Regions from separate parts of the Paenibacillus sp. B2(2019) genome, predicted to be linked through region 1. Evidence: riboswitches for the same ligand, from Rfam matches in the RefSeq annotation. Region 1 holds a riboswitch; the other holds the start of a gene.
What was found. A riboswitch is a leader RNA that binds a small molecule or an ion and turns the genes downstream of it on or off. The one in region 1 is predicted to bind cyclic di-AMP.
Positions count from the first base shown of each region.

Region 2: it holds a riboswitch for cyclic di-AMP, as region 1 does, so the genes downstream of both, PAENI_RS29515 (C40 family peptidase) here and PAENI_RS09240 (alpha/beta fold hydrolase) in region 1, are expected to answer to the same signal.

Region 1 is NZ_VTZR01000011.1:200,961-217,512, forward strand. It holds gene PAENI_RS09200 (extracellular solute-binding protein) at 1-341, opposite strand, end outside; gene PAENI_RS09205 (carbohydrate ABC transporter permease) at 417-1,310, opposite strand; gene PAENI_RS09210 (ABC transporter permease) at 1,322-2,200, opposite strand; gene PAENI_RS09215 (AraC family transcriptional regulator) at 2,701-4,935, shown strand; gene PAENI_RS09220 (exosporium glycoprotein BclB-related protein) at 5,174-6,922, shown strand; gene PAENI_RS09225 (cysteine desulfurase family protein) at 7,062-8,174, opposite strand; gene mnmH (tRNA 2-selenouridine(34) synthase MnmH) at 8,226-9,263, opposite strand; gene selD (selenide, water dikinase SelD) at 9,321-10,379, opposite strand; gene PAENI_RS09240 (alpha/beta fold hydrolase) at 10,536-11,363, opposite strand; cyclic di-AMP (ydaO/yuaA leader) riboswitch at 11,452-11,636, opposite strand; gene PAENI_RS31785 (hypothetical protein) at 11,858-12,031, opposite strand; gene PAENI_RS09245 (Nif3-like dinuclear metal center hexameric protein) at 12,116-12,910, opposite strand; gene PAENI_RS09250 (endo-1,4-beta-xylanase) at 13,025-14,044, opposite strand; gene PAENI_RS09255 (glycoside hydrolase family 43 protein) at 14,090-15,622, opposite strand; gene PAENI_RS09260 (carbohydrate ABC transporter permease) at 15,670-16,552, opposite strand, start outside.
Region 2 is NZ_VTZR01000029.1:23,894-40,445, forward strand. It holds gene PAENI_RS29500 (M1 family metallopeptidase) at 1-413, shown strand, start outside; gene PAENI_RS29505 (hypothetical protein) at 425-1,255, shown strand; cyclic di-AMP (ydaO/yuaA leader) riboswitch at 1,470-1,608, shown strand; gene PAENI_RS29510 (C40 family peptidase) at 1,662-2,090, shown strand; cyclic di-AMP (ydaO/yuaA leader) riboswitch at 2,450-2,591, shown strand; gene PAENI_RS29515 (C40 family peptidase) at 2,597-3,088, shown strand; gene PAENI_RS29520 (GNAT family N-acetyltransferase) at 3,344-3,829, shown strand; gene PAENI_RS29525 (c-type cytochrome) at 3,957-4,313, shown strand; gene PAENI_RS29530 (4a-hydroxytetrahydrobiopterin dehydratase) at 4,405-4,692, opposite strand; gene PAENI_RS29535 (hypothetical protein) at 4,921-5,214, opposite strand; gene motA (flagellar motor stator protein MotA) at 5,421-6,224, shown strand; gene motB (flagellar motor protein MotB) at 6,208-7,026, shown strand; gene rluF (23S rRNA pseudouridine(2604) synthase RluF) at 7,126-7,827, opposite strand; gene PAENI_RS29555 (sensor histidine kinase) at 7,817-10,144, opposite strand; gene tadA (tRNA adenosine(34) deaminase TadA) at 10,547-11,068, shown strand; gene PAENI_RS29565 (GNAT family N-acetyltransferase) at 11,069-11,638, shown strand; gene PAENI_RS29570 (hypothetical protein) at 11,744-12,835, opposite strand; gene PAENI_RS29575 (small acid-soluble spore protein P) at 12,938-13,090, opposite strand; gene PAENI_RS29580 (hypothetical protein) at 13,103-13,444, opposite strand; tRNA gene PAENI_RS29585 (tRNA-Ser) at 13,618-13,706, opposite strand; gene serS (serine--tRNA ligase) at 13,775-15,061, opposite strand; gene pdxT (pyridoxal 5'-phosphate synthase glutaminase subunit PdxT) at 15,135-15,731, opposite strand; gene pdxS (pyridoxal 5'-phosphate synthase lyase subunit PdxS) at 15,751-16,552, opposite strand, start outside.

The DNA of each region.
Region 1 (16,552 bases):
TTCTGATCCCAGTCTGTCCAAGTTGTATAGTTGAATTTAACGGTTGCATTCAGATCTTCTTCAGCCATCTTGTTAATTTGCGATTCAATACTTGAAAGATCTTTCGGGGCATCACCCAGCATATAAAACTGCAGCTCTACCTTCTTCGATGTATCCAGCCCCGACTTCTCCTCAGTCTCAGCATTGGTGCTCTGAGCCGTATTCCCGCCGCTATTACTCTCTTTTACCGCTGCATTTTCCCCGTTCGTGGAACTAGAATTCCCCCCACAGCCTGCCAGTAGAGCTAAGCTCAGTACTGACGTGAGCAGAATAGACATGCTTTTGCCTCGTAGTTTGTTCATCTGAATCCTCCCTTTTCACTATGCTTCTATGTTAGCCGACTATACCTAAGCCTGGGTAGGGGCAAGGTTGCGGTTCTAACCTTTTACAGCTCCGATGGTCAACCCTTTGACAAAGTAACGCTGAACGAACGGGTACAGAAATAGAATCGGTCCAGTCACAACAATCGCCATCGCCATTTTGGTAGACTCACCAGGGACTTCTGTAGCCAGCGACACCCCAGTTCCAGCACCCATCTGTGCAATGAACTGCGCTGAATTGATAACATTGTACAGATAGAACTGCAGTTGATATTTATGGGTATCATTGATGAACAGTGAAGATGTGAACCAGTCATTCCAGTAATACAATGCAAGGAACAATCCGACTGTAGCAATCCCTGGCATGGAGAGCTTGAGGACGATCTGCCAGTAGATTCTGAAATCACCGGCCCCATCGATTTTCCCAGAATCAAATAGCTCCTCAGGGACTGCTGATTTAACGAAATTCTTCATTAAAATAATTAAGAACGGTGTCATCAGGCCTGGTAGCACCAATACAGCATAGGAATCCAGCAGACCGAGGTATTTAGTAATCATGATGTACCAAGGAACAAGTCCTCCACCAAACAAGGTCGTAAAGTATATATAGAAGGAAAAGGTATTGCGGTATTTGAAATCCTTGCGGGCCAGCACGTAACCAGCCATCGTCATGAAGAAGAGTCCTAATGTCGTTCCCACTACAGTGGTGACGATGGTGACCGTGTAAGCACGCAGTACTTCATCCGGGAAAATGAACACCGTCTTGTAGCCTTCAAGAGAGAACTCACCCGGAATCAGATGATAGCCATCCCGGATAATAGATTCATTGCTGGTTAATGATGCGGATATAATTAGCAGAAAGGGCAGCAGGCAAGCAACCGACAGTCCAATGATGACCACATAGGCGATTGCATGAAGCACCCGTGTATATTTATCCTTTTGAATTTTCATTTCTTGTCCTCCTAGAACAGGGCGTAGTCATCATTTATTTTGCGAATAATATAGTTAACCGTCATGATGAGGACAAAACCGAACAAGGACTGATAGACCCCGGCAGCAGTAGCCATGCCCACATCAAACGTTACTTTAAGCGAGCGATAGACGTAGGTATCGAGAATATCCGTCGTATTATAGAGAAGCCCGTTGTTTCCTATTAATTGATAGAACAGATCAAACTGCCCTTTCATAATACTTCCGAGCGCAAAGAGCAGCAGCACCACAAAGGTTGATTTCAGCATTGGCACTGTAATATACCAAATCCGCTGAAAAATATTAGCGCCATCGATCTTAGCCGCTTCATAATATTCATCGCTAATCCCCGTAATCGCTGCTAGATAGATAACCATGCTATAACCGAGATTCTTCCATAGATAGAAGATAATAATTAGAAAAATCCAAGCCCAGGGTTTGCTGTAAACGTCCACCGGATCAAGCCCAAATTGTGTAAGCATTGTATTTAAGAAACCGCTGTCATAATTGAACAGGTTGTAGACAATAACACTTAGAATGACGAAGGATACGAAGTATGGTAGAAACATTATCGATTGGCTAATCTTTTTAAACCATTTCCCATTCAGTTCACTTAAGAGAATCGCACAAGCAATCGCCAGCACATTCCCAAGTACAATAAAAGCGATGTTGTAACCTATCGTGTTCATCGTCAGCTTCACCAGTGTGCCGGATCTCCAGAGAAACTCGAAATTCTGCAAGCCGACGAACTTGGAATTAAACATACTGCTGTTGAAGTCAAATTGAGTGAACGCATAATAGATACCTACCATTGGAAAATAAGAATTCACTAAGAAAAAGATCAAGGTGGGCAGCAGCATCAGAAACATCATCCGATTGTGTATCAGTTCATAAATAAATCCCTTCTTCTTTCTTGTCGTCCGTAAGCGTGCTCTTCCATCGGCCTGGATGCCAAGTTCGACGGTTGAGATTCCTTTGGATGAGGTTTGGCTCAAGGTCTCTCACTCCCTTTAATGTAGAAACTGCATAATTCCACTATAGGGTGGTTCTTTTGAACACAGAAGTGAAGCTTCATAGCTTTCCTGCACAAACTGGAGAAATCGCTGTTGAACAATAAGGATGTTTATGAAGAAACGATGAATAGTGTTAATGCCAGTGTACATAGGGGAATGCACTCGAATATCCCGAAAATAATGATGATAAGTGCACAAATATTTATTTTCTTCACAGCTATATATTGGTAAAATACAACATTCTAGTGTTACTCCACTGTTCTGTTCACTCTAGGGCAATTATAATAAGAGGACTTCATATCTAGAGTTCATCCAGAGCCTTATCCAATAAGCCGCATACATTTCGGGGGAGGGCTATTATGAAGAATAATGATATACGGAGAAAAAGACTGCTGTATGGCAAGCTGCTAACAACGATTACACTATGTATTTCGTTAACTCTTCTGGTCTCTACAATCGTGTACTATACATACTACATCGGCGTCGAGAAGACTCAGACCTTCCGTTCCGATCTAAGAGATCTAACTCAGACTGGCAAAAAAGTAGTCAACATGGCTGAAGTAGCTCAAACGCTTTCATTTCAGCTATACAGGACCTCCACTATTTCCCATCTGTTGTTCTACAACAAACCTTCCATTTATGAGGTTACGGCTGCAATGTCGGATCTCGGAAACTATCTGAACTCCATGCCATACATTGAATCCATCTATGTTTATAATCCGAATAATGACACTATATATATCTCAGCGGCGCAAGGGCAGAATGGTGTGTACTCCACAGGAGAGTTAGAGGATACTGAAATCATACAGATGTTGAATCATTATCAGGATTATAAAACATTCACTCCGATCCCACGCACCTATTCCATCGGTGAACCCAAATCAGAAGCTATCGCTGTCTATACTTATCTCTGCTATGATGCGATCAACTGGGACCGTGCCATCAATTCTGCAGTTATTGTTAATATATCAGCAGCTTGGATAAACAAGGAGTTGGCTAACAGCAATACCGCCGGTAGTGGTAATACTTATCTTCTTGATGACCAAGATCGGTTTCTATCGGGGAACAAGCTGACATTAGAGAAGCTCTCGGGGGATGAAAGCAGCTGGATAGAGAATAAAGTTAAAGCCCGCTCCGCAGGTTATTTCACAGCTCCTTTTAAAGGCCAGAAATCATTAGTGTCCTATACTTCACCAGATTCTCTTGGTTGGCAGTATGTTCGCATTACTCCTTATGATGTAATCACAGAACAGACTAAGCAAATCCGTAATACAACACTACTGATTTCTTTGATTATTTTAATATTCGGACTTATCATTTCTAGAATGCTGTCCAAACGCCTCTACCTTCCTATTGATTCCATTGTAAGCCGAATGAATAGCCTTGAAGCTGACAAGCGCAACAGTATGTTTACGATTAGACAGAATTCATTACGTAATCTTGTTCTCGGTATAAAAGCCCCCCACAGCAGCCGGCCTAGTGATTTCGAGCAACTAAGCATTGCTTTCAACTTAAACGAAGGTTATCGGCTTGTATTGCTGCGTATTGATGAATACAATCCCCTGCGACAAGACCGAGGTGCTTATCTACTTGCATACAAGTTCGCGATCATGAATATTGCTTCGGAAATTTGCGGTCAGACTTATCAAGTTGAAAGCGTAGATATGAACGACGACAGCGTAGTTATGTTACTTAGCAGTATGACGTCCGCTGAATCTCTCGATACAGAATTGATCGAAGTACTGCTGCGACAAATCCGTGTGGCTTGCTGCGATTATCTGAAAATAGGATTATCGCTAGTATACAGTCCCGTTAGTGATAATCCAGATCGATTGAACCACCTATATAGCCAGGCCAAAGAAGCTTCTAAACATAGACTTTTTTATGGGCATGGCTGCCTAATCAACGCGGAGAAGATTAACGAATTGCAGAATAACCTATACTCTTACCCTGCGGATAACGAGAAAAAGCTGGTCGATGCCCTCACCAGTGGTAGAACAGACGAAGCCCGTAGCCATTTCTCTGACATCGTGCGCGAATTGGACCAATACCCCTACCATGTACTAGAACTAACGCTATCCAGGGTGACGCTAACGATTAAGAGAATCATCGATAATATCAAAAAGCTCAGCTCTACATCTGTGGAAGATATCCTCAAGATACCTTCACTTGAGAATTACGAGACGATGAAGGAGCTTGAAGAAGCTTTTTACCAACTCTTCGATGATATTCAGGAATTACAGGCCGATAAACGTAGCTCTAAGCAAAGTGATCTGATCCGTCAAATTAACCAAAAAATCAATCAATCTTACATGGACCCCAGCCTGGGCCTGAATCAGATTGCTGATGAGCTTAACCTGTCACCTATATATGTCAGCCGTCTTTATAAGCAGCAAACAATGACAGCTATTGTGGATGTCATCATGGATGTACGAATGCAGGAAGTATGTCGCCTCTTGAAAGAGAGCGATCTGTCCGTATCGGATATTGCTGAAATGACCGGTTTCACGAGCAGTTCTTATCTCCATCGGATGTTCAAACGCAACTTCAGCATCACGCCGATGGAATACAGGCGTTCTAATACTCGTTCATAAAACTGAAGGCTGAGTGAGAAGGCGAACGGAGTACAGATCAATAACACTACTAAACTACTCTATCAAAAAAGGCAGGCTACTGTATTAGCGGTGGTTTGCCTTTTTAATGTAGGTTCATGTGTATCGACTTCCAGAGCGATTACCGTAACAACTTCAGCTTCTCTGAATATGCTGATTGGGCAGGTTCCCAATTTTTAAAGGTATGAAAAGGAGAAGCTCAAGGAGGAGATACAGAAGCATGTCGGATCATTATCATAGACCATTCAAAGGTGACGCTATCCTAAACAAACAAGGAAGAATAAGCAGTCCTGTTAGAAAAAGAGAGTGTGCTGCACTATTAAAAATAGTCACAGAGCTTGCTACAGTGGTACCTCCCGCACTTACGAATCCCACTACACTTCATATTTCCAATCTTCAAAGAGTGTTAAGAGAACTCATGGAATTCTTGCATGAGGCTAGGATATGCAGCCCTTTTAGAACGGAGCTTCTTTCTGTAGTAGAAATAACCATTGTAGCTACTGAGGTCAGTCCCTTCTCCGTCGTGAGCGTGGGTACTAATCTTCAACAGCTGTTAGCCGAGTTATTATCTTTTATCCTCGCCACGAAAATAGACTCTCATTGCAAAGATCAGTTAGTAATTCAAATCAGACATATTCAAGCTTCTATTTCACAAGCGCTCGGCTTACCTATTAAGGGTGCGACGGGGCCACAAGGTCCTCAGGGACCCCAAGGAACTCAAGGGCCTCAAGGACCTCAGGGTCCTCAAGGAGCCACTGGTGCTGGGCTGCAAGGTATTGTAGTCTTTAATCCGGCACAAAGCTCATTGTATCCAGCGGGTCAAGTAGTAACCTTTAATGGCAGCACTTATATAGCTACTGTTGCTGGACCCAAAGGAACACCAGGTAGTTCGTCAGATTATTTACTAATTGCTGGTGGAGCGACAGGCGCGACTGGAGCGCAAGGACCTCAGGGAATTCAGGGACCTCAAGGTCCGCAAGGTCCTCAAGGAGAATATGGTGGTGGTGGGACAGGCGCAACGGGTGCAACTGGGGCGCAAGGTATACAGGGACCTCCAGGTCCTGGAGCAGGGGCAACTGGAGCGACAGGCGCTACAGGTACTGCCGGGCTTGTTGGACCGACAGGCGCTACAGGTACCGCCGGGCTGGCTGGACCGACGGGCGCTACAGGTGCGGCCGGGCTTGCTGGCCCGACGGGGGCGACGGGTACTGCCGGACTTGCTGGACCGACGGGCGCTACAGGTACTGCCGGACTTGCTGGACCGACAGGCGCTACAGGCACCTCCGGGCTGGCTGGACCGACAGGTGCTACAGGTGCGGCCGGGCTTGCTGGCCCGACGGGGGCGACGGGTACTGCTGGCGTTGCGGGGCCGACTGGTGCTACAGGTACTGCGGGAATTGCTGGACCTACGGGGGTTACCGGAGTTACAGGAGTTACTGGGGCAACCGGTGAGGGCGCAATCATTCCACTGGCATCTGGTGGACCAATTATTATGACCACGGTTTTAGGTGGCTTGGTTGGAACAACAAGCCTCATAGGCTTCGGAAATTCAGCTACTGGCATTTCTCTTGTTAGTGGAAATATTGATTTGACAGGTACTGTTCTTGGACCTCTTATCAACTTTGCCATGTCGGTTCCTCGTTCAGGAGTGATTACATCTATTGCTGCTTACTTCAGTAATACCATAGCTTTATCGCTTCTTGGTACTACGTTAAATGTAACAGCGCAATTGTACCAATCTGCCACACCAAATAACACATTTACTCCTATTCCAGGCGCAATAGTACCACTTCCATCTATCACCGGTACTATTAATTTAGGAACTTTTGTCAGCGGAATTACGAATGGTATCAATTTCGCTGTAACACCGCAGACACGTCTTCTTATGGTATTCTCAGCCACTGCTACAGGTCTTACCCTTGTAAATACAGTCACTGGTTATGCAAGTGCAGGCTTTACTATTGTATAATCACTAATACAACAAAAGCATCTGCCCTCTCTACTAAAGGAGTGACAGATGCTTTTGTTAAAATATGCGATTTCAATTTCTTAATCTTTCGATCCGGAGAGACGCTATTGAGCAAACTTAGCTATCCCTGGCAATCTACTCACAACAAATACTCTTTCAGCTTACCGATAACCTCATCGATCTCCGCTTTAGTCGTATACCGTCCCACACTAAAACGAACCGCTCCCTGCCCAATACATGCTGAGACATTCATTGCCTTTAGAACAGGTGAAATCAATGTTTCTCCAGAATGACAAGCTGAACCTGTTGAGGCAGCCACATCTTCCAGCGAAGCAATCACTTCGTGACCCACCGCTCCAAGAAAACTAACGTTAAGCGTGTTGGGCAATCGTTTATCCCTATGACCATTCAGGTGAATTCTGTCGCCAAATGCGTTCTGCAATCTATCGTAGAAATAATCCGCTACTTCTTTCACACGCTCTCTGGAAGCAAAGTCCGAAGCAAGCTCACAGGCTTTTCCTAATCCAATAATATAAGGGGTGTTTTCCGTTCCGGCACGTCTCCCCTGCTCATGACCCGCTCCGTGAATTAATGGCTCGATGTGAATGCCCTCTCGGATGTACAATGCTCCAATCCCTTTTGGCGCATATAATTTATGGCCTGCCAGCGTTAGAAAATCCACCCCTAACTCAGCCACATCAAGCTCTACTTTTCCTGCGGACTGCGAAGCATCGGTATGTATAAGGACACCCCGTTCATGGCAGACCTCGGCTATTTCTTTGATCGGCTGAATCGTGCCCGTTTCGTTGTTAGAGTGCATAATGGAGACTAGTATAGTTTGGTCTGTAAGCTGATTTTTCACATCATCTACCTGCACCTTTCCATACGCGTCAACAGGTACATAAGTAATCGTGTAGCCCAACTGCTCCAGATACTGACACGGTTTAATTACCGCAGGATGCTCCACAGCAGACAAAATAATGTGATTGCCTTTATGTCGATACGTTTGGGCGACGCCCTTGATGACGGTATTATTCGACTCGCTGCCCCCGCCTGTAAAAAGCACCTCACCCGGCGTACAATTCAGGAAATTAGCCACCTGTGTTCTTGCTCGCTCGATTCCGACTTTAGCTTCTTGTCCCAAAGAATGACTGCTTGAAGGATTGCCAAAATGACCATAAAGATAAGGAATCATAACCTCTGCTACTTCCTTATCTACAGGTGTTGTAGCGTTATAGTCTAAATAGATCATTTGTTAATCCGAGCCTCCTCTAAACCCCTCATACTTTACGATACATAAAGCTTATACCTTCTGATTACTTAAAAAAGAGATCACCGCAGCCTCAGCTTCATCCAAATTGTTCACCTTAAAGGTAACTCTCTCAATGCCTTCATACTGAGTAGACGTATAATCGTATTTAGGATCATAGTAGTATTCTAACAGCAGCGCAACAGCCTCTCCGAACATATCAGCTTGCAAGCAACGCTCGATTTCCGCCGCAATGGGGATATGAATTCGCGATTTGATACTTCGAAATGCTGAAATGCACTGTTCTTTATATTCTTCTGGTCGATAATCCTCAAGGATTTGCTGCACTCTGGCTTGTAGTGGCATCTCAATCCAAATTTGTGTTCCAATCTCTTTCTGCTCGGCCATGAATGGGGGCATTACGACCTTCCCAATCTTTTTGCTCTCCGCTTCAAACAGTACATAAGGAGCATCCCCAAGCTTAATTAATTCCTCCATAAGAAGACTATCGAACGTTTTTTGATTGTTTGCATGAAGTCCGATCTCGCCAAAGATAGAACCGCGGTGACCTGCCATTCCTTCCAAATCCAAAACAGGATAGCTCTGTGCCTTCAGGCGGTGCAGCAGGTTTGTTTTACCTGTACCCGTATTTCCATGAATGACATAAGGCTTCGCCTTGAATTCATAGGACTCCAGTTCATCGAGTACCCATTTACGGTAAGCTTTATAGCCGCCAATCAATCGGTAAGCGTGAATATCCATTAAAGAAAGTACGGTCGCAGTTGTACGGCTGCGCATACCTCCCCTCCAGCAGAATACAGCCTTGTCCCCTTGAATCGCAGCAAATTCTTTGACAAAGGAAGGTAGCTTCGCAGCAGCAATCTCCAAACCGCGTTCTTTCGCAGCCTGCACACTTGTCTGTTTATACAACGTACCTACTTCAGCCCGTTCCTCATCATCAAAAAAGGGAATATTCAAGCTATCCGGCAGCGTTGCATCTTTATATTCAGAAGGAGATCGAACGTCGATAACGGTGATCTGCTTCTTATTCTTTAACACTCTTAGTTCTTCCAGTGTAATATCCTGAAACAATGCGCTCTCTCCTCTGGTGGCTAACTTCTTAGGTCGCCTCTAAGCTGAACTCCAGCTTTATTGCGCAGCTATAACTGCAATCTGACCCGGATGTTCTTCCGTTACCTCTCCGATCAATGCTGCTTCTACACCTGCATCTACTAACTCTTTTAGCAAATCCTCACTTTGTTCAGGAGCAACAGAGATCAGCAATCCACCGGAAGTCACAGCATCACACAGAATATAGCGGCTTAATTGGTCCATCTCTTCCGGATAAAGAATACTGCCCTCCAAATGGGCAAAGTTATTCTTAGTGCCGCCTGGAACAAAGCCCTGCTCCGCGAGCTCTCTTACTCTTGGCAGCATCGGTACATCGCCTTGACGAATAATCAGTCCGTGATTGCTCCCTTTTGCCATTTCCGAGGCATGTCCAAGCAACCCGAATCCGGTAACATCTGTACAAGCATGTACATCATAAGGCTCCATGATTTCTGCCGCTTTTTTATTCAGTGTAGACATGACTGTCGTAAGGCGTGTAGTTTCTTCTGGGGATAGCTGATCCTTTTTAATAGAAGTCGTTAAGATGCCCACACCGATAGGTTTAGTCAAAATCAGCTTATCTCCTGCCTGCGCACCTGCATTCGTTCTTACTTTGTCCGGATGCACAAGGCCCGTAACGGCCAATCCAAATTTAGGCTCTTTATCGTCGATGGAATGTCCGCCCACAAGCGTTGCTCCTGCTTCCTGCACTTTATCTGCTGCACCGCGCAAAATGTCACCGAGAATACTTTTGTCCAAAACAGAAATAGGGAAGGCCACAATATTAAGCACTGTAAGCGGCTTGCCGCCCATAGCATAAATATCACTTAACGCATTAGCTGCTGCAATTTGCCCAAAGGAATAAGGGTCGTCCACGATCGGCGTGAAAAAATCAACAGTTTGCACTAACGCAAGATCATCACTTAATCGATATACCCCAGCGTCATCACTGGTATCCAGACCTACAAGTAGATCCGGATTAGGAACGGTTGGTGGTAGACTGCGAATAACCTGCATGAGATCGGCGGGACCGATTTTGCAGCCGCAGCCCCCTTTTGAAGATAATGAGGTCAATTTTATGGTTTCGGCTTGAGACATCATGACTCAGCTCCTTTAGATAGTTAATCTCGAATATCTTTAATCTTACATCAGTAGACAGCATTGTACAAAATACAGACATACAGAAGAACGCCCCGTAGCCAGTACATACTCCCCGGCTATGGGACGCCCCTCATTTCTCACTTACCACTAAGATCAACTAATCTGCTGAGTTTCCTGCTGTTTCTCCAAAAACCGCTGAAGTATAGCATTAAATTTCTCCGGCTGACACAGATTACTAGGATCTAATGCGTTAGGGATGATCACTAACTGAGCATGTGGCAGCTGAGACACCATATCCTTCATACAATTAACTCCAAATTCACTAAAGTCACCTACAATACATAAGGCGGGACGCTTAAAAGACTTTAAGCATCTAGTGTAATCCACATGGCTCGTAGCCAGCCTTTGCCGATACAATTCCCGTGGACGTTTATCGAGAAGTCCTCTTCTAATCTCGTTATAAGCCAGATTCCAGCGTTCCCGGTACATCATACGAATCGAAGGTAGTACAAGCTCACTTGGAGCGTAATACATTAACCAACTGCAATAAGCAGCCATAAGCTGGATTTTACCGATTATCGTTGACGCCTGACTTCTACAAAAGCTATCCGCGACAACAATCGCTTTTACTCGTTCTGGATATTGTTTCGCAATATGTTGAACGACGAGCCCCCCATAGGCACTCCCAACAAAAACAGCCTCACGAATACCCAAATCATTTAATAGCATTATTATATCTAGACATTGGGTTTCAATAATCTCATTTGGGGCCTGCAGTAGTTCACCTGATTTGCCATTCCCCCGTAAATCACACAGAATCACTTTATATTTATCAGAAAAATACTCCAATTGTGGCTTGAACATACTATGTGTTAATCCATGTCCATGGATAAACACAACCGGAGTCCCTGTTCCATTGATTTCGTAATAGAGCGAAGTTCCATTCAGTTTAGCAATAGGCAAAGTTAACACCTCTTTCATAGATAGGTTCTACAACTATATCTGCTTTTTAACGCAGCAAAAAACCACAGAGGGATTCTCTGTGGCTATTCATCATCAAATACGCCATTCATCCTCTCTCCATACGCTTACGAGGTTAGCTGTCGGATTCGGGCAGTGAGAGTTGCCCTACCTGCATGGATGCATTTATGCACCTGGAACAGGATTCACCCCATAACTAGTACCGATTGTTACACTGGTTCCCAGTTGTTGGTTCCCCCGCTTTCCTTAACGGAAATTAAGCGGACTTCTTATGTAATTGTCAGTTATGTGATGAATCATACTCCGTGTAAGGTTTCTTGTAAAGTTGAGCCGTGGGCAAAATAATGTTGAAAGCCATGCTTTTCATTTCATATTGAGCATACACTTCGTTTTCTCTTTCTTTTTCTCTTGTTTACTCAATATATCTAAAAAAAGCCGAGCGGCCATCAGAGATCAATCCCTGAACCACTCGGCTTCGTTATACAATCATATGGCTACAACAGATCGGCGTTTTTCAATGCATGCTCCCAGCTCGGAAAAAAGAACAGCGCACTTCTCATAAGATCAGGATCGCTTTGCTTCACTTGTTTTTTGCTGATCGAGCTTCCATCGGTTTGAAGCTTTTTGATACGACTTAACACTTCATCAGCCTCCAAAGGAATTTCCATTGAAACACTCCTTTCTCAGTGACCTGGTTTCCAATCATTTTCTCCATAATATGCAAATTTATTCTTCATTTCGGTTTATACGAATTAAACCAGCTGATAGACCGGTTGTTCAGCAATAAAATAAGTAGGAATCATTGGGTATTTCTGTGCCAGAACTTCAGCTAAATATTTCATTCCTGGAGCTTCACTTTCCGCATGACCTAACATAATCAGCGCTTTTAATCTGCCTTGGTGGACAGCATCCCTCACATATTCTGGAGTTTCCCATTCGGGGCCCTCGCCAGCAATAATTAAATCAAGATTGTGCTGATTAAAAAGAGGAATAGCCATCGTCCCACCTCCTCTGTAACCTACTAATATCCCCACATGTCTGCATATCTGGGATAGGTCTCCGGTAGCACGTACATAGGAGATGCCTAGCTTTCTTTTTATATACAGAGCCGCTTCACTTACCGTCATAGCTGGAATCGATAGGATTGTAGCAGTGGATTGCTGCTCAACCACATAGGCTGACCATTCAAGCTCTCGTAGCAAGCCCACCATGATCCCATCCGGTTGATGCCGATGCCAATAATCATGATAACGAAAAATAGCCAGTTCAGAACGCTCAATCAAACTCCGTTTCGCGCGAGACACAGGGTCATCCTTTAACCACTTGCTCGTCTCATGATGACTGTAAAACACACCTTCATGTGTGATCAACAAATTGGCGTTCATAGCAATCGCTCGTTCCACAACATATTGCGTTGCGCAAAATGCCGTAACCATCCCTGTAATCACCATTTCTGGATTCCCCGGCTTAAGAGTATCCACAGTCCCATCTATCTGTTCCATAGCTCCTATTAAATCTTCCAGAATCGTTCTAATTGTCACGCTCACTTTAATCCGCCCTTTGAGATCTATTCTACCTACTAATCTATCAACGTATAAATAACCCGCCCTTAACGATATAAGGACGGGTTCACAGTTCATTATTTGAGCAGCTTGCCCACTCTATGATTTCGTAGCAGAGGTGATAATTCGATGGAAAGCTGGCTTCGGCTTATGCGCTTCATCGAATAGGAACGGCCAGTTCTTCCGCCCACGAACAGGGAAATCATCCAGCCAGGTATAGTCATCCGCTGCTCCCCAGAACGTGACCGAACTAATCACGTCCCGGTATTCTCTCAGCAGTGCGAACATCGCTTCATATCGATCTGCTTGAAGCTCGAGCAGCTCAGCAGGTACTGCCTTTAAGTCCATTCGTCTATCATCGAAACGGAACATGGATACATCCAGCTCTGTCAGTTGGAGCTGAAGTCCTAAAGATGCATATTTTTCGATCGCTGCACGAATATCATCCAGACTAGGATCGTATAAATTCCAGTGTGCCTGCAATCCGACGCCATGGATCGGCACGCCTTGTTCCAATAGCGACTTCACCAGTTTATAGATTTTGTCACGCTTTAATGGATGGGATTCGTTATAGTCATTGTAGAACAACAAAGCCTTTGGATCGGCTTCATGCGCGAATTCAAACGCTTTGGCGATAAAGTCTGGGCCCACAATGTCGAGCCACTTCGACTGGCGAAGAAGTTCTTCTCCCTCATCAGCGATTACCTCGTTTACAACATCCCAAGCATAAATTTCTTCCTTATAACGTCCTACAACGGTCTGAATATGTGATTTGACTCGTGCAAGCAAAATCTCTTTGCTTACAGGTCCTCCGCCCTTATCCTCAAACAGCCAGTCCGTTGTCTGGTTGTGCCAAATCAAGGTATGTCCGCGCATCGCCATATGATGTTCCCTGGCGAAGGCAACCAGCTGGTCTGCTGCCCTAAAGTTATAAGTGTCCTCAAGTGGATGCAGACTTTCAAATTTCATCTCGTTCTCAGCGGTAATACTGTTGAAATGATAAGCAAGCAAATGCTCCTGTGATTGGATAGTTAATGGGTTGACGGCTGCGCCAATCTTGAAATCCTCTGCGAACACTGTCTTTAGTGCAGGCTCTGTAAAATCACTAGCTTGTCTCAACAATCTCCCTCCTAACAAACGTATTTATATTCCGTACTCGAAACATTATGAACGATAATCGAACCAATCAAAGTAGGCAGGTATCTCAGCCACTTTGCCACGACCTGTCGTATATAGGCCGATAAGGACACCCGTAAAACCGTTCCCTTTTACAGCTTGAGGAGATAATGGATACGCTGCCGCTGTAGATAGCTCAATCCACTCCTGCCCATCCAAAGCGTACAATAAGGTATATTCGGTTAGCTCCGCTCGAATTTTCAAATACAGACGTCCAGCTGTCGTTGGAACCTCTGCCGCCACCTGTGTTATTCCATCAACGGTTAAACAAGCTACAATCACTCTTTGTCCATTTCTTTGCGATAGAGCAATCTCATAATGTGCATCCTCGTCCAATCTGGCACAGAGTCCAGCCTCTTCACCGTCCACGGTAGGGTTAAAATCCAGTAATGTACTCCATTCTGCTGAAGTATGCTGCTGTCTTCTTCCTATAAAGGCCACCTGTCCTATATCACTGAGCCCCTTAGATTGACCCCGAAGAGATAACCATCCCGGGCGTTCATTTAGAGACCAGCTTGCCTCAGCGGGATTACGAAGAAAGGTCATTGCGAATGGTAATACATCGTCTTCAAAGTCATACCTTCCGCTTAGTGCAGGCTTTGGTGATTGACCCGGTACACGCGGAACCTTCATATCCAGTCCTACGATATCTTCGTTATTATCAATCATCGGCCATCCGTCTTCATTCCACGCTACAGGGGCAAGGAAGGTCTCTCTTCCTAGCACTGTATATTTAGAACCTACTAGTCGTACTCCAAGGAATACGGCCCACCAATCCCCGTTACAATCTTCGATCAAATCAGCATGTCCTAAATACTGAATAGGATTGTCGGTACCGCTATGTGTTAATATTGGATGAGGTAACCGCTCGAATGGCCCATACGGCGAGGAGCTTCGACCAATGATCTCACGATGTTCCTTCGCCGTACCGCCTGAAGCAGACATGATATAGTACATTCCATTTATTTTGTACAGGTGTGGTCCTTCCGTCCAAGGTCCACCATCACCAGTCCAGATGACAACTGGTTCTGATAAAGCTGCGCCCGTAGCAATATCAATCTCATATTGAATGGCGTGGGAGTCATAGTCTGCCCCCTGCTGGGTAGTTACATATACCTTTCCATCCTCATCAAACATTAGAGAAGGGTCAATGCCTCCATAAGGAATAATGATTGGATCTGACCACGGACCCGCTGGGTCCGTAGCCGTAACATAGAAATTTCCCTTCCCGTGTATTTCGGTCGTTATCATGTAAAACGTTCCTTCATGATATCGGATCGTTGGTGCAAATATACCTCCAGAGCTTTTACTCTTACGTGTATCTAGCTGACTTACACGATTGAGCACATGACCAATTTGTGTCCAATGAATTAAGTCCTGGCTGTGAAAGATAGGTACCCCAGGAAAATATTCAAAGGAGCTACAAACCAAATAGTAGTCATCCCCTGCCCGTGTGATGCTTGGATCGGGATAGAAGCCTGGAAGTATTGGGTTCGTGTATGTGATTGGAGATTGGGTCATAATTTAACAAACAACCTTCCTATTCCTTAATAGTGATTGCAAGCTGCTTATTCCTTCACGCTTCCCACGTTCATTCCAACTACAAAGTATTTTTGCATAAATGGATAGACTAGCAAAATCGGAACCGAAGCAACGATAGTAACGGCTGCACGAATGGACTTTGGAGTTACCATTGACCCCGCTGACTCCGCAGTTACCCCTGCCCCGTTAGCTACACTTGCGCTACTGTTCGCATTCATACTAGATTGTATTAGTTTCATTAATTCATACTGCAATGTACTCAAGTGCTGGCGGGAAGAGGTGTAGATAAAAGCATCAAACCATGAGTTCCATGCACCTACCGCGACAAAAAGGGCAATGGTAGCAAGAACAGGTTTGCATAAAGGGAAGACTACTTTCATGAAAATCTTGAATTCCCCGGCACCGTCGATTCTCGCGGATTCCATAAGACTTTCATGTATGCTACCAATATAAGTACGGATGACGATCATATTAAATGCACTTATCATAGTCGGTATTACATATACCCAAAATGTATTAAGCAAATGAAGATCCTTAATTAGGAAATAATTTGGAATCAGACCCGCATTAAAATACATGGTTAGGACGAAAACAAAGGTAATCTGCTTGCGGAAAACATATTCTTTCCGGCTTAAAGTATAAGCAAGCATTGTGGTTAAAAATAGATTCAGGATCGTAGATATCACTGTTCGTGCTACCGAAATCCAAAAAGCAGGAATAATTGTACCAGAGGCAAAAACAGCTTTGTAGTTCTGTATAGTCCACTCCCTAGGCAATAGATAAATGCCGCCGCGGATGGTATCATTTCCCTCATTTAAGGAAACTGCTATAGTATTCAAGAATGGATACAAGGTAACAATGACTAGACATATCATAAAGATAGTATTGAAGGTACCGAACACTACTGGT
Region 2 (16,552 bases), on a different contig from region 1:
AATCATGGCAGCCTTATTTCGAAGATTATATTTATGGTGGTGGTGCTCCTGATTTCTCAGTAGATACGATTACGATTAAAAAGAATGGCAACAGCGATGCTCAGAGCTATGAATCCATAGTAAAGATTACAAACAAAGGGAGCCATTACGTTGACGTTCCCATTAAATTCACATTCGCCGATGACTCTGCTACAGAGCGGGTCTGGAGCGGTGAAGGAGCTGAGACTACCTTCCAATTGTTAAGCGATAAGCTTCTGCTCTCTGCTGAGGTTGATCCTGAGCATACCATTCTGTTAGAAAACAAACATCTTAATAACTTCAGACTGGCGGAAATAGAGCCCAAAACGCTCTCCCGCTGGACATTAAGTGTAACTAAACTAGTTGAAACCGTGCTCGGAACTCTTGTCTGGTGAGGTGAATGATTGTGAGAACATCGATAACCCGCGGCTGGCAAAGCATGAAGGAGCAATTTTATATTCTGATTCTGCTCTTCATCTACCGACTGCTCTGGGGCTACTTTATGTACGGCTTCATCCGATCTGCTATCGTTCCAATTCTACTACGTTATCCAGATAAAGACGCTGGAGGCAGCGGAATGGGCAGACTACTCTATTATGTCGAAGGGCAGTTCAGCTTGAACACAGATCCTGCGATACGTACTTGGTTATGGATGTTCCTAGGGCTTGTTGTCTTACGACTGCTACTCTCCCCCTTCATAAGGGCAGGATTACTGCATGAACTCCATCAGGAGCGAAAAGGAGAGCGTGGCCTGTTCTTTTTTCCCGGTATGAAGCTTTATGGATTTCCAGTGTTTATCTTCAGTCTAATCGAATGGGTGCTGGCTCTACTTCCGTTATACTGGCTTGCTCCAAAAATGTACGGGCTATTCTTGTCCTCCTTTCTGAACTACTCTTTGTTACTTCATCTAGTTCCATACGTATTGGCATGGCTTATATACATCTTTATCGTGCGCCTGTTCCTTCTATATATGCAGTTTGGTTATACCAGCGGCACGGGGATGTTCTCCTCCTTATTCATTTGCTTGAAGTCACTGATTCCGGCAATAGGAATTTCAATCGTACTTGGTGCAGCAGGCCTGATCCTTTTGCTAGTGTGCGGAATAACGGGTATCTTCTGTCCTGGCCTACCAGCACTTCTTATTCGTCAACTTTCATCACTGCCCTCAACACTCTTCAAAATGTGGGGAATTTCAGCTCAATATCATCTATGGCAAAGTAAAGCATTTCCACAATAATTTGAAGCATTACAGAACATAATATAAGAGTCCCGGTTCCTGAATCAGGAGCTGGGACTCTTTCGCGTTATAGACAAATTATGAGGATTTGCAAAATCGTAAAGACTTTGTTACAATAAGTCCTGTTCCATTGGTAACAAGTTTGTAATCATTTGAAACGATTTCTACATAACTTCATGTATTTGTTGTAGTCATGTCGATAAGTCACTATCTGGTGCATAAAACGCCGAATTCCTTGCACCGGGAAGTGGGGGAACCATATTTTGGGTGAATTGATCTCGCTTTGCAGTGATCATAGGGGAACCTTCTACCGAATCCTTAAGCTAACCTCACAGGCATTGGAAGGGGTACAATTTTTTTGAAGAATTTAAGAAAAGCATGCGTCGCTGCGGCGCTAGGACTTGTGATGGCGTTCTCTATTGGTGGAGGAAGTGCCTTTGCAGATTCTAAGATGGACAGTGTTATTTCAAAGACAATTGGAGTTGCCTATAAAACCGGAGGCACTAGCACTGCCGGGTTTGACTGTTCTGGATTTACTACGTATGTATTCAAGAAGGTGGGTCTTTCTTTGCCCCGTACTTCAAAAGCTCAATATAATGTCGGAACTCCTGTAGCCAAAAGCAAATTGCGTTCAGGTGACCTAGTTTTCTTTAACACATTGGGCAACGGCGTATCCCATGTCGGCATTTATGTTGGAAACGGAAAATTCGCACAATCATCATCTTCATATGGCGTGACCATCACTTCACTTAGCCAGTCCTACTGGGCCAATCGCTACGTTGGTGCTAAAAGAGTAATGAGTACTTCCTCATATCAAGCTATAGCCTACGATTAATACTTCGCCACAACTATAACCTCACAATTACATTATATAGACCTGGGTTTGATTATTGACTTAATCGAATCCAGGTTTTCTTTTGCCTTATTATATTCTTTACACCTCTAGAACGGACTTTAAACACTTTTATTTGATAAAAATTTCAATAAATATAAAAATTAGTTTAATATTATCGCTTACATATGCATTTTGTCTTTAAAAAAACGAATTTTTCTGCATGATTATGTTAAAAACGATTGCCAAGCGGCACTCTGTTTGTTACAATAACTGCAGTAAGATTTTAGTAACATTTTTGTAATCATTAAGTTGTTATTTACAAAGGTTTTGTCATGTATTGATTACAAGCTATTCCTAATCAACAGTATCAGCCGAGTTTCCTAACTATTAGGAAAACGGGGGAACCAACTTTGGGTGAATTGACCTCCATTTTTAGAGGGGTCATAGGGGACCTTCAACCGAACCCTTAAGCTAACCTCGTAGGCATCCGGAAGGGGTATAAACTTTTGAAGAAGAAGCTAGCAGCAGCAGTACTTAGCTTTTCCATTATTTTCACCATCGGAGCAGGAAGCGCTTTCGCGGATTCCAAAATGGATAAAGTGATCGACAAGACCATCGGAACTAAGTACGTATCCGGCGGCATCTCCACAAATGGATTTGATTGCTCCGGATTTACAATGTATGTATTTGATAAAATTGGTATAAACCTACCACACCAATCAGGTTCCCAGTATCAAATGGGTACTGCTATCTCCCAAGATGATTTAAGATCTGGAGATCTTGTATTCTTCAATACAAGTGGTAAGGGTGTCTCCCATGTCGGTATTTATGTCGGTGAAGGCAAGTTTGCACACGCATCTACCTCACGCGGTGTAACAATTAGCTCCCTGAGTGATAGCTACTACGTGAAACGCTACATCGGTGCTAAACGAATTATGAGCACGGATGCTTATCATTCTGTTGCTTCTGAGACAGAAGATAATGATGATGTTCAATAAGTAAATCGTACATAGGCTCTTTTCCAAGATGTTGATTCTTGGGGAAGAGCTTGTTTTTTGTCTTATTTAGTATTTACCCCTCTCAGAATTTGTAAAACAATAATCCTCATAAATTTCTGAGTCGACCATGCCTCTTTTTGTATATAATTAGTTACAAGCATAAACGCCTTCGATGTCCTTATAAGGACCATAAGTATTTTAAGCTAGAAATATAAGACATTTTAAGTCCCCCCGTGAAAGGAGGTCCTTGACCTTATGATAAATCCCTCTGTTACTTTTCATGTAGCGCCTATGGAGACCAGTCACGCGGAAGAGATTTGCAACTGGGATTACACTGCCCCTTATAATATTTACGGCTGGATGCCGTGGGAGCAAATGCAGGCTCTTGGAATCGAGTTCGGTGACCCGCAGCTACGGAATGAGCAATATGTCTCCATATTAAATGGGCAAGGGATTTTGTGTGGATTCGCGCAGTTGTTTCCAATGGAAGGTGTTGTTCGCTTGGGGATTGGTATGCGCCCTGATCTATGCGGTCAAGGTCTAGGAAAAATATTCATGGATGCAATCGTGCAAGCAGCCTTGCTTCGTTATCCTGAGCGTGAGATTGATCTAGAGGTATTGACCTGGAACCAGCGGGCGATCCGAACTTACCAAAAGTGTGGATTTACGATTACCGATACGTATGAACGCCTAACCCCCACAGGAAACAAACCTTTTTATTGCATGGTCTATGATAAATAATATTAAATTCCATATTTTTCAATGATTTGATGGTATTATCGTTCATTTTTTTGTCACAAACCCTATGATAACGCTTCACCTTGAGCTATAATGTAGGGAGCAGCTTACATAGAAGGGACGAACTGGGATGCAGAAATGGATCATGAGCGGTTTGTTTTTTGCCGCCTGTGCCTTTGCGGTAGTACTTATGTTTACACTTCCAGGTAAAGAAGAGGTAGCTGAACAGAATAAGCCGACGATGCCGGAAGTCCAATTGGATGCGGCAAAGGCCGAAGCAACCGTGAAAGCCAGCTGTATCACCTGTCACGGCGATCAGCTTCAAGGTGGAGTTGGACCCAGTCTTCAAAATGAAGGCGGTCAGCATGATGCTGAAGAAATCTACAGTATCGTCACTAAAGGACGAGGTCAAATGCCTTCCTTTAAAGAAAAGCTAGCCCCTGAGGAGATTGCAAACGTCGCCCTCTGGCTCTCAGAGAAAAAGTAACAGTAACTACTACCTAAGCAACTAAAAACGCCCGTGCCAGAAGATAGTTCACTATCTGCGCACGGGCGTTTATTTATGAGTTTAGGTGACACTAACGATTTTTCTCAAAGGCTTCATTAAATTCATGTGCCTCTCGAATATCTAGAGCTGTAATACCGTCTTCCTCATTTGATTTCAGTCGTAAAGTCACTATCTTATAATCAATCGTAATATGTGGATGGTGATCAAAGGCTTCTGAAATGGTGGCTACTTCATCAACGAAAGCAATACCCTTCATATATTGGCTGAACATATATTTTCGCACCATGGTATTCTCTTCCAGCTTCCAACCTTCCAGCTTGCTGATCTGCTCACGCAGTTCTTCTTCGGTAAATAACAATTCGTTTCCTCCCTTACTAAAAATTGCAGTAAAATCCGCAGGTCCCTTTACTCGTCTTATTCGTTAAACAAAACATCCCTTAGCTTCTGAGGTCCAAGGGATGTGCCAGGATAAAGGCAATATTTTCGATTAAATGTATTCAAGAATCCCAGCGATTATAACTCGGCTACACCAATTTTAACACGGGCTACTAACTACGGGCAAATTACGCCCCGCCGCCGCCTCTTCTTAAATCAAAACAACAGAGGCTAAATCCTCTTCTCCGACTAAAATATTAATGCGGTGAGTGTCCTTATCGTAGATGATAACGCCGCTCCCCACCTCAATCATAGGTTCATTACCTAGCGCGAAGAAAAGATCCTCAGCCAGTGCCTCCCATACCTCCATCTTGGATTCCTGCGGCAATTCTTGCCACTCTTCCGGATCCATTTCAAAAAATAAGTACCCATCGGAAATTCTTCCGACAGCCTCAGTCAAATCCGTTAGGATTTCACCGTAATCTCTACCATGCTTTACACCCACATGTATCACTCCGTTTTCTCCACAGATGAATAATTACTTACCTTATCCATTATAGCCGAAAAAATGACTTCACAAAAAACGGAATGATGTCGATAAATAAGAATATACGTTATTCGGTTTCGAACAGAGTGCCTTGCCGCTGTTTCAAGGATGATATACGCGGCTTTGTCGGAACACATCTTATAATCTCATGGACGAGGTGCATAATGGAAATTTCAACAATACTTGGTTTAATTTTTGGTCTAGTTGCAGTTATTTGGGGTATGATCCTCAAGCACGCTCCTCTTCACGCTTTAGCCACACCTGCTGCTTACGTTATTATCTTAGTGGGTACGGCAGCTTCCATCTTTATGGCCTTTCCGTTCTCGGAGGTCAAGAAGATTCCAAGTCTGTTTAAAATGATTTTTGTCAAAAAGAAATTAATCAGTAAACCCGAATTAATTACTATGTTCATGGAGTGGGCTTCTATTACACGGCGTGAAGGTCTGCTGGCTCTTGAGTCGAAAGTCGATGAAATAGAAGATAACTTCCTCAGAAATGGCATGCGGATGATTATTGATGGAAATGATCAGGATTTTGTCCGCGATGTTCTCATGGAGGACATCCACGCCACAGAGGATAGACATAAAGCAGGCGCACTCATTTTCTCACAAGCAGGTATGTATGCTCCTACACTTGGCGTACTCGGGGCCGTTATCGGACTTATCGCCGCTCTGGCTGATATGAGTGATATGAACAAATTGGCTGCAGCAATCGGGGCTGCCTTCATCGCAACACTACTCGGTATCTTTACAGGTTACGTATTATGGCATCCTATCGCCAATAAGCTAAAACGACTTTCCAAACGTGAAATTGAAGTTCGAATGATGATGGTCGAAGGTCTTTTGTCCATACAATCCGGTGTATCCACTATTGCCATCAATCAGAAGCTTGCTGTCTTCCTGACACCTTCGGAACGAGCTAAGTTAAATGATGAGAAGGAGAGTGGATCGGGTGAGCAAAAAGACTAGACGACACGAAGAGCATGAAGAACACGCCGATGAATCGTGGCTACTGCCTTATTCTGATCTTATGACCCTTCTGGTAGCCTTGTTCATCGTAATGTATTCTATGAGTGCAACGGATGCCAAAAAATTCGAAGAGATGAGTCAAGCCTTCAGTTCTGCTCTTAATGGCGGTACAGGTGTTCTTGAAGAGCGGGCGGCAATGCCATCTAAGAGTCAAGAGGATTTAGGAAAAAATGATCAAATGGATAAATCAGTAACCAAGAAAAATGAACAAACAGAAATGGCTAAGCTGCGGCAAAAGGAACAAGAGGATTTAGAGAAGCTTAAGAAGCAGTTTGATCAATATATCAGCAAGAACGGCCTTACCGATCTACTCAGCACTAAGCTCAATCAATCCCAACTTATGATTACGATAAGTGATAACGCGTTGTTCGCATCCGGACAGGCAGTAGTTAAAGATGATTCTCGGCAATTAGCAAAGTCCATCTCAACCATGCTGCAGCAATTCCCGGATTATGATGTAGTCGTGCAAGGACATACCGATAATATCCCTATCTCTAATAGCGACTATTCTTCCAACTGGGACCTGAGCGCCGATCGCGCCCTTCAGTTCATGAAGATCTTGCTAACAAATACGAACCTGAATCCACGGAAATTTAGTGCGATTGGATACGGGGAATACCACCCCATTTCTGAAAATACAACAGCTGTTGGACGAAGTAAGAACCGCCGGGTTGAAGTATCCATTATTCGTAAATATCAAGAAACCAAAGAGTTCTCAGGCATTGCTCCTTCCGATGAATAATGGTTATCCTATTACAAGCATAAAGAGCTGTCCCAAGGTCTTAGACCGATGGAACAGCTCTTTTTTGATACATTGTATTCAAATCTAGGCTCTTCTAGGTTATAGAAGTTCGTAGTTCAGTGTAGCTCCAAGTTCTTGCTTCTCTTCAGCAGACAGCTCACGCCATTCTCCTGTTTGTAATGCCCCTAGACGAATATTCATAATCCGAATGCGTTGAAGCTTTCTAACCTCGTAGCCAAAAGCGCTGCACATACGGCGGATCTGACGATTCTTACCCTCCGTCAAAATAATACGGAATACACGCTCTGTAATACGAGTGACCTCACAAGGTAGCGTCTTCTCACCTAATATCTTTACGCCGCTGGACATGCCGGTAATAAATGATGGCGTAATCGGTCTGTCTACAGTAACAACATACTCTTTTTCATGCCGACCTTCGGACCGTAAAATCTTGTTAACGATGTCCCCATCGTTGGTAAGCAAAATCAATCCTTCTGAATCCTTATCGAGTCGCCCAATCGGGAAGATTCGCTCATGATGACCTACAAAATCAACAATATTCCCCTTAATATGCTGCTCTGTAGTTGAAGTGATACCCACTGGCTTGTTTAACGCAATGTAAACCGTCTGGCTTGATGTTTCAAGCGCAACACCATCTATTCTCACATCATCGCCTGGAACGGCCTGACTGCCAAGCACAGCAGGTTGTCCGTTGATCGTAACTCTACCACCTTCCACCAGCTTATCTGCTTCACGGCGTGAACAGTACCCTGTCTCACTGATGAATTTATTAATTCTCACGTTGTCCTTCACTCCGTTCATCCTTAATATTAAGCCAAGGGGTATCCGTACCAGCTGCAGGCAGCTTGATCATAACAGTTGTCCCTTGACCCACTTCACTTTGTATTTCCAAATGACCCTTATGAGCCTGAATAATACGTTGGCTAATCATTAGCCCTAAGCCTGTTCCCGACTCCTTATTGGTGAAGAAGGGCTCACCCAGCTTAGGCAGCATATCCTTAGGAATTCCTTCGCCTTGATCTGAAATAAGAATGAAGACAGAATCCAAGGTATTTCTTAACTCCATTGAAATCACACCACCATCAGGCATAGCCTCAATAGCATTTTTGACGATGTTAATAAACACCTGCTTTAGCTGGTTCACTTCACAATGTACGGTGGATGGATATTCAGAGAATGTCGCACTAAACTGAATCCCAAACAAATGAGCTTGACTGTCTAATAGAGAAACCACATCACCAAGGATATCCCGCACATCTTTTTCCTGAAAATGAACAGCTTGAGGCTTGGCCAAAATCAAAAATTCACTTACGATCAGATTAATCCGCTCGAGCTCGGACAACATCAGTTCAATATGGAGGGGGACCAAAATCTGCTTTTCTTGTTGAAGCTGCAGAAATCCTTTTAGCGTCGTAAGAGGATTACGAATCTCATGAGCTACTCCCGCGGCTAATTGACCAACTGTAGTCAGCTTCTCAGAGCGTCTAAGCAGTTCCTCCATTCGGTTACGTTCCGTCATATCACGTGAGACGTGAATAAAGGAATGTGGATACCCGTCTTCATCACGAATCACTGAGGTACTAACACTAACTTCAACAATTGTTCCATCACGTTTAAGTCTTACCGTTTCAATTGGTGGTAGAACCGCACCACTCTTTAACGCATCAAGCCGCTCTTCCTCCTGCTTAAGCGCTGTCGCAGGCACAAGGTAAGGCTTATTCCCTAGCACCTCTTTGGCACTCCATCCATACAGTTCTTCGAAGGCTCTGTTCGTACTAGTAATTCGGCCGTCCATATCGATAGTATGTATCGCATCAGAGGTTCCATTAATGACCGATTCCAAATGCTCCTTAACTGCTCGGTTCTCTTCCAGTGTCTGTTTGAGTCGATTAGTGCGCTGCATGAGATGAGCCGTCATAGCGTTGATTCGTAGTGCCAGTTGCCCTAACTCATCCCGGCTAGTTACCTTAAGTGGAGGCTCGAATTTCCCTTTGGCTACATCGTTCACTTTGGCAAGTATCGCCTGAATAGGACGAGTAACAAATCCAGACAGTATGTAACTGCATAACAAGAATAATGTAAGTAATAACAGTGAAGTTGTCAGATTATTAATTAATTGTTCATGAACCACAGATGAAATCACGGAGTAATCCAAAACGACACCAATCACATAAGCTTTCAGTCCAGGAGATTGGATAGGGATGAAGCTTTTGAGCACTCTTTTTCCAAGCACTTTCGTCTCCAGTGTAACCGGCTTCTGCTTCTCCTGAGCCAATAGAATCGCTGTTCTATCCTGCTCCACATTACCATAAGTATAGGTGCCGTACTTAATGGGACGGTTACCAAGATTCTTATTCAATGTGTCAGTTCCGTCAGCCTTCATACTTGCTGAACCAAATGTTACTGGGTTAAATCCTGTGAGTTCTAAGATCCCTGGATTAGCTTCTTTAGTCTGCGCTGCGATTTGATCGGGATTGGTAATCTTGACATAGTCGCTGGCTGCAGTATTGAGAATAACAGGATTTATGATGTAGTTGCTCTCTTCATCATGGTAATATCCCCATTTTTCAATGAAATCAAGATTGTAGGTTGAATAATCAAAAGGGCCTGACCAAAAATGGTCCATGGCCTGCCCCTGACCCACGGATACCTCCTGATTATCGAACAACTCCAAAAAGGCCAGATACCAGTACCCCCAGTCCTTTGTGGACACCCCAATATCACTAGGTAGCGAAGACCTCGCTATTACAATATCGTTATCAGTCTTTACCAGAATTGAAATATTAGACACGCCCACCTTGGAAGTTAGGGCCTTAAGTTCTTCATTCGTCACATTCCTATAGTCGGGGTCCAGCTCTTCGGAGGCAAAGATAGCCGCCATCCTTAAATTATGCGCAATTTGATATTCTACATAGTTAGAGCTATAGTTACTTTGTTCTACAGAAACGGCCATTTGCATAGCGGTTAGTTGCATATTATTAATGCTTTCATTCCGTAGATTATTTTGGGCGGCATAAAGGTTAAATGTCAGGTTCAGTGCTAAAATTAGCAACACCGCCCCAAAAATAATAGCAGATAGTTTTGTCTTTATGGACAAACTGTTTGTTCACCTCTTATCCACTGGTAAATCCTTGCGGGGCCTACAATAAACATCATACCTTTTGCCCTCACATTTGAAAAGACATTTCAATGTAGCGTTCCAATTCAAGAATATTGAAATTCAAAAGGTCTTTCTCTACAATATACAAGTATAAATGCCTTCGGCGTCCTTATACGGACGGGAAGCGTTTAAGCGCGAAATATAAGGACAAAGTATAGCGTGAAACTTATACTTTCTTATATTTTAAGAAACCATCCACAGCTTATGCACATATAAACATTTTATTATAAAACGATGTGTACAAAAATGTGCATAAGTAGGCGGTTATCCACAGAGTTATGCACATTTTGTTAAGAACGAATATTTGTTCGTTGTACAATGGTTACAGAAGAAGGGAAGATGATCTTGAATATTAAAGCCAATGAATCGCCAGAAGATATACAAGCGGTTCATGAATATTGGATGAGGCAGGCGATCGCAGAAGCACGTAAAGCTGAGGCATTAGGTGAGGTTCCTATTGGTGCTGTCATTGTTCGACATGGTGAAATTATAGGACGTGGATACAATTTACGAGAAACGACAATGGATTCGACAGCCCATGCAGAGATGGTAGCCATTCGTGAGGCCAGCAATGTCATGAATTCTTGGCGTCTGCTGGATTGCCAGCTGTACGTCACCCTAGAACCTTGTCCGATGTGTGCAGGAGCAATAGTGCAGTCCAGAGTGCCTCTCACGGTATATGGAACGCCTGACCCTAAAGCTGGATGTGCCGGGACCCTCATGAACTTGCTTGAAGAGCCGCGATTTAATCATAGAACTGAGGTAATACAGGATGTTTTACAAGAAGAATGTGCAGATCTACTCACCTCTTTCTTTCGCTGTTTACGTAAAAAGCCAATAAAACAAAAGGAGGACTCCTAAATGACCCTTACTCTATATCATACCTCTCAAGGCATCTATATTTCTCCACTTGAGCTTAAGGATGCACAGAGCCTGCTGGAGCTTCGTTTAAATAACCGGGTAACCCACGAACCGTTTGAGCCAAAACGTGATGAGCACTTCTTTACCCTAGAGAGTCAACAACAGATCATCAATCAGCGTATTGAGGACGCCCTACTGGACAGAGCTTATATGTTCGGCATTTATCTGCTGGATGGACAGCTAATCGGTCAGATCACATTGTCCAACGTCTCACGAGGTATAGCACAATATGCTGATTTAGGATATTTAATGGATCATCGGATGCAAGGACAAGGTTATATGACAACAGCAGTCGGATTAGTCCTTGGCTATGCGTTCCGGGCCTTAGGTCTACATAGAGTTCAAGCAGCTATTTTATTGCATAATGAAGCTTCCCGAAGAGTCCTGGAGAAGAGTGGGTTCAAACCTGAAGGGATTGCTCGTCAGTATCTTAAAATAAATGGACAGTGGCAGGATCACCAAACCTACGCAATCTTAACCGAAGATGTGCTGACTGAGGAACGGAAATAAGATTCTGCATTGTCGCAGGAAAGAGTGCTACTTTTTTTCCTAAAAAAAGACCCGCATGGGCGTATAATATACGCATCATGCGGGTCTTAATCTTGCGAACTGGGATTAATAAGTTCCCATACCACCGAATTCTTCTCCAAGTTGATCCATTGTAATTACATCATCACCTTGAGGGATACCAATCTTGAATACCGGCTTCTCGTTGATCTTACTGTATTGGCCCGTTCCATTTACTGAGAAGGCCACTTTTGTGCCATCTTCCGGATCATTTACTTTAACATCCATCAATAAATCCTGATACACAGCGTATCCATCTTTATTGATCGCAGTATTATAGTGGAACTGGTTGATGGTAAGGTACTTATCAAGATCAGCTAAGCCCTTATCCAATTCAGTTCTAGCTTCACCTGATGTCAGTTCTTCTTTAGCCTTAGCTAGATCTGCATCTTTAATCTGCAGCATATCCTTGTATTCTTCCTTGCTTACGATATCAATAATTTTAGGCAGGGCATTATTCACCAAGATAGTGATTGCTTCTTTAACATTATCGTTAGTCACTTGGAACTGAACGACTTGTTTAGCTTCCACACCTTCTGGTAAATTAGCATCTTTGGGATCAATCTCGTTAAAATATTTTTCTTCGTCATATTCAGCTAGGACAGTGTCCACCACTTCATTAGACAGCTTCTGCATTTTTTGAGTATCCATCGTACTTGGGTTAAATTCTGCACCCTCCTGCTCTGCCAACGCCTTCAGATCCACCTCTACAAACTTGTTAACGATTGTCTCCGGAATCGGGAAGAACGGAATCGATGGAATCTTAACATACAACTTCTCAGTGGTCATCACCATAGGGACATTGAAGCTCATGCTCATATCGCCCTTGAGATTCAGAACCATAGTTAGCTCTGTCTGCATTGGATCAGCCTGATAAACCCCGTCGACGGTAATATCAGCATTCTTGAGCATGCTGAGTACCTGTGTGGTCATTGCAGCAGATTCAGCATCAGCAGTCTCGATGGTTAGATCATTGATCGAGAATTTACTCTTCATCTCATATGAAGACATCGTAGTCGCTTTTGACGCGGCTGATTTTAAGGCCTCTTTTGGCGCCTCCTGTTTACTTGCACATCCTGGCAGAATTACTGCTGCTGTAAGCAACAGTGCCGCGGCCGATAAACCCCATTTTTTGTTCATTATTTTTCTCCTCTCCCATGTAAAAAAAATCTCCCCCCCTTATGATAAACTATTTGTAAAAATCAAGAAACACTTCTTTATAATTCTTATTGTTTTTATTTGTTATCCTTGCGGATTATGATGGTCAACATGATTAGCCTGCTTCACCTTTTTAGAGCCAGAAAGTGGCTCTGGTGCAGAAGAATTATGCTCCTTTCTACGCTCCCCATCGTTAGGCTGTGCCCCGGGAACTGGAATACTTTTTGGCTTTGACATTGTTCATTCCTCCTAAGGATTAGTTATATTCTGTAGAGCCTGAGCACATTCGTGAATTTGTCGTGAATACTGCTGTGCTAATAGCTGTACTGCATCACTATGCTCATCAATATGAATTCCACTCTGCTCCACATCAAGCAGATCAACAGCGACCTCCCTGCTATCTACATACCTGCAACGAAAATCAAGTGAGTACCCTTGACGTCCTGCTGCATTAAAATGAATAAGCAGACTATTCGGATCACCATCATCCGCTAGTACATTGAAACTGTCCCCATCCTCCATTAACGCAGGCAGGCGTTCTTGCCAGGCCGAGACAAGATTATGCTGATCTACTTCCAATTGTCTGTCCATAATTATGATCATCCTCCTTCTCTAATACATTGCGGAGAAATCAATCTTTTTATTCTCAATGGAACTAGGTTCATCAAACAATAACTAAAACTGTACCAGTTCAAGCACAACAAAAAAACCGCCTCCAAAGGAGACGGTTTCTATCTGCTTATTTCTTAAAGTTCATAAAGGAATGGCGGAGAGGATGGGATTCGAACCCATGTGGGCTTGCACCCTAACGGTTTTCAAGACCGCCCCGTTATGACCGCTTCGGTACCTCTCCAAATGCATATAAATTTCACATGCATTAGTAATTGTACCATATGGTGCGAAGAAAAAGCAACTATTTTCTTAAATAGTTTTAGGTTGGATCGATTTTACATTGCGCATATACGGTTGTAGACATTCCGGAATCAGAACACTACCATCCTCTTGCTGATAATTCTCAAGAATTGCTGCAACAGTACGCCCAACAGCCAAAGCAGATCCGTTCAGTGTATGAACAAATTCAGGTTTGGATTTCGGATCTTTACGGAAACGAATATTTGCCCGACGCGCTTGGAAGTCCTCCGTATTTGAGCAAGAAGAGATCTCACGGTACATTCCACTCTCAGGCAGCCATACTTCCAAATCGTACGTCTTAGCCGATGTAAAGCCCATATCAGCTGTACATAGCCCAAGTACGCGATAAGGCAAACCAAGAAGCTGTAGCACACGCTCAGCATCTGCTGTCATTTTTTCTAACTCCTCATAAGAGGATTCAGGTGTAGTAAGCTTCACCAGCTCTACCTTGTTGAATTGATGCTGACGGATCAGACCGCGAGTATCACGGCCAGCTGAACCCGCCTCAGAACGGAAACAAGAGCTGTAAGCTACATGATACTTAGGTAGATCTGCTGCTGTCAAAATCTCTTCGCGATAGTAGTTGGTTACAGGTACTTCCGCTGTAGGAATCAAATAGTATTCAGTGTCACGTAACTTAAACAGATCTTCCTCAAACTTAGGAAGTTGCCCCGTTCCGTACAAGCTGTCTTTATTCACAATGTAAGGCGGCAGCATTTCTTCATAGTTATGCTCACCGCTGTGCAGATCCATCATAAAGTTAATAAGCGCCCGCTCTAAACGTGCTCCCAGTCCTTTATAAAAAACAAACCGAGATCCCGTAACCTTCGCTGCAGCTTCAAAATCAATAATATCGAGCTGCTGCGCAAGCTCCCAATGTGATTTCGGAGTAAATCCGAACTCTTTTGGCTCCGACCAGCGACGCAATTCTACGTTATCATCCTCAGACTTACCAACTGGAACTGAATCATGAGGAATATTCGGAATACTCATAGTAAGTTCAGCAATCTGAACTTCCAATTCACGCACTTCGTCATCAAGCTCTTTAATTCGGTCAGATACCGTACGCATTTCAGCAATTAGGTCATCTGCTGGCTCACCATTCTTCTTCTTCTTCGCTACTTCACCAGAAACCGTATTACGACGGTTCTTAAGACCTTCTGTTTCTTGCAGTAATTCACGTCTGCGTAGATCAAGTTGTGGAAAATCAGCAATTAAATCCAGTGATTTACCCCGTTTCTCTAAGGCTTGTTCAACTCGAGCGTAATCACTGCGTAATACTTTTACGTCTAACACAAAGTTTCCCTCCTGAAAACAGCCTAAACTCTTTCAAATTGCTGCTTACAGCTTTGAAAGAGTCAGGATGTTCTTATATGCGATTCTGTTGTTGCACTTGCCTAGTAGCCTCTACCATATCAGCAAAATATTGATGCAGTCTGAAATCATCGGTCAATTCTGGATGAAAAGAAGACACCAGCAGGTTACCCTCCCGTGCAGTTACAATCTCATCATTATAGACTGTAAGCACTTCTACACCCGGGCCTACCTCGTTGATAAGCGGTGCACGTATAAAAACAGCACGAACCGGCTCATCAATTCCTTTAACCTCCAGATCACATTCAAAGCTTTCCCGTTGACGACCGAATGCATTCCGAGCTACCGTAATATCCATTAGCTCCAAATGCCCTGGTTCGCCGCCGGCAATTTGTTTGGCCAGAACAATCATACCCGCGCATGTTCCAAAAATCGGCTTGCCCTGATTGGAGAAATCACGTATGGCTTCGATGAAGCCATATTTTCGCATCAGTTTACCGATCGTTGTACTCTCACCACCAGGAATAATTAGGCCATCAACCTCCTCAAGCTGCTCTACTCGCTTGATAGGTACGCCCACTGCTCCGGTCTTCTCTATACTAACAATATGCTCCGTAACTGCGCCTTGAAGCGCCAGCACTCCTATTTTCATCCGGGCAACCTTCTCTCTATTAACGGCCACGCTCCGACATACGTTCAGCCGGGGTTAGAGTTGCAATATCAATCCCCTTCATTGGTGCGCCAAGGTTCTTAGATACTTCTGCAATCAGTTTGTAATCAGTATAGTGTGTAGTGGCTTCAACGATCGCACGGGCAAATTTCTCAGGGTTGTCCGATTTAAAAATACCTGAGCCTACAAACACACCGTCCGCACCTAGATGCATCATCAGGGCAGCATCGGCAGGAGTTGCTACACCGCCAGCAGCAAAGTTAACAACCGGCAGCTTACCAAGCTCATGCACTTCAAGCAGTAGCTCGTAAGGAACTCCCAGGTTCTTAGCTTCATTATATAGCTCATCCTTGGACAAATTAGTTACTTTGCGGATTTGACTATTGATAAAGCGCATATGACGCACTGCTTCAACAATGTTGCCTGTTCCTGGTTCACCTTTCGTACGGATCATGGATGCACCTTCGTTAATACGTCTCAAGGCTTCACCCAAGTCTTTAGCTCCACATACGAACGGAACAGTGAACTCACGTTTATTAATATGGAAGACTTCATCAGCAGGAGTAAGAACTTCACTCTCATCCAAATAGTCAACACCCAAGGATTCCAGAACCTTTGCTTCTACGTAATGGCCAATACGAGCCTTAGCCATAACAGGGATACTTACCACTTTGATAACTTCTTCTACAATTGTAGGATCGGCCATCCGTGCTACACCGCCAGCTGCGCGAATATCAGAAGGCACGCGTTCCAATGCCATAACAGCTACTGCACCCGCAGCCTCAGCAATTTTTGCTTGTTCT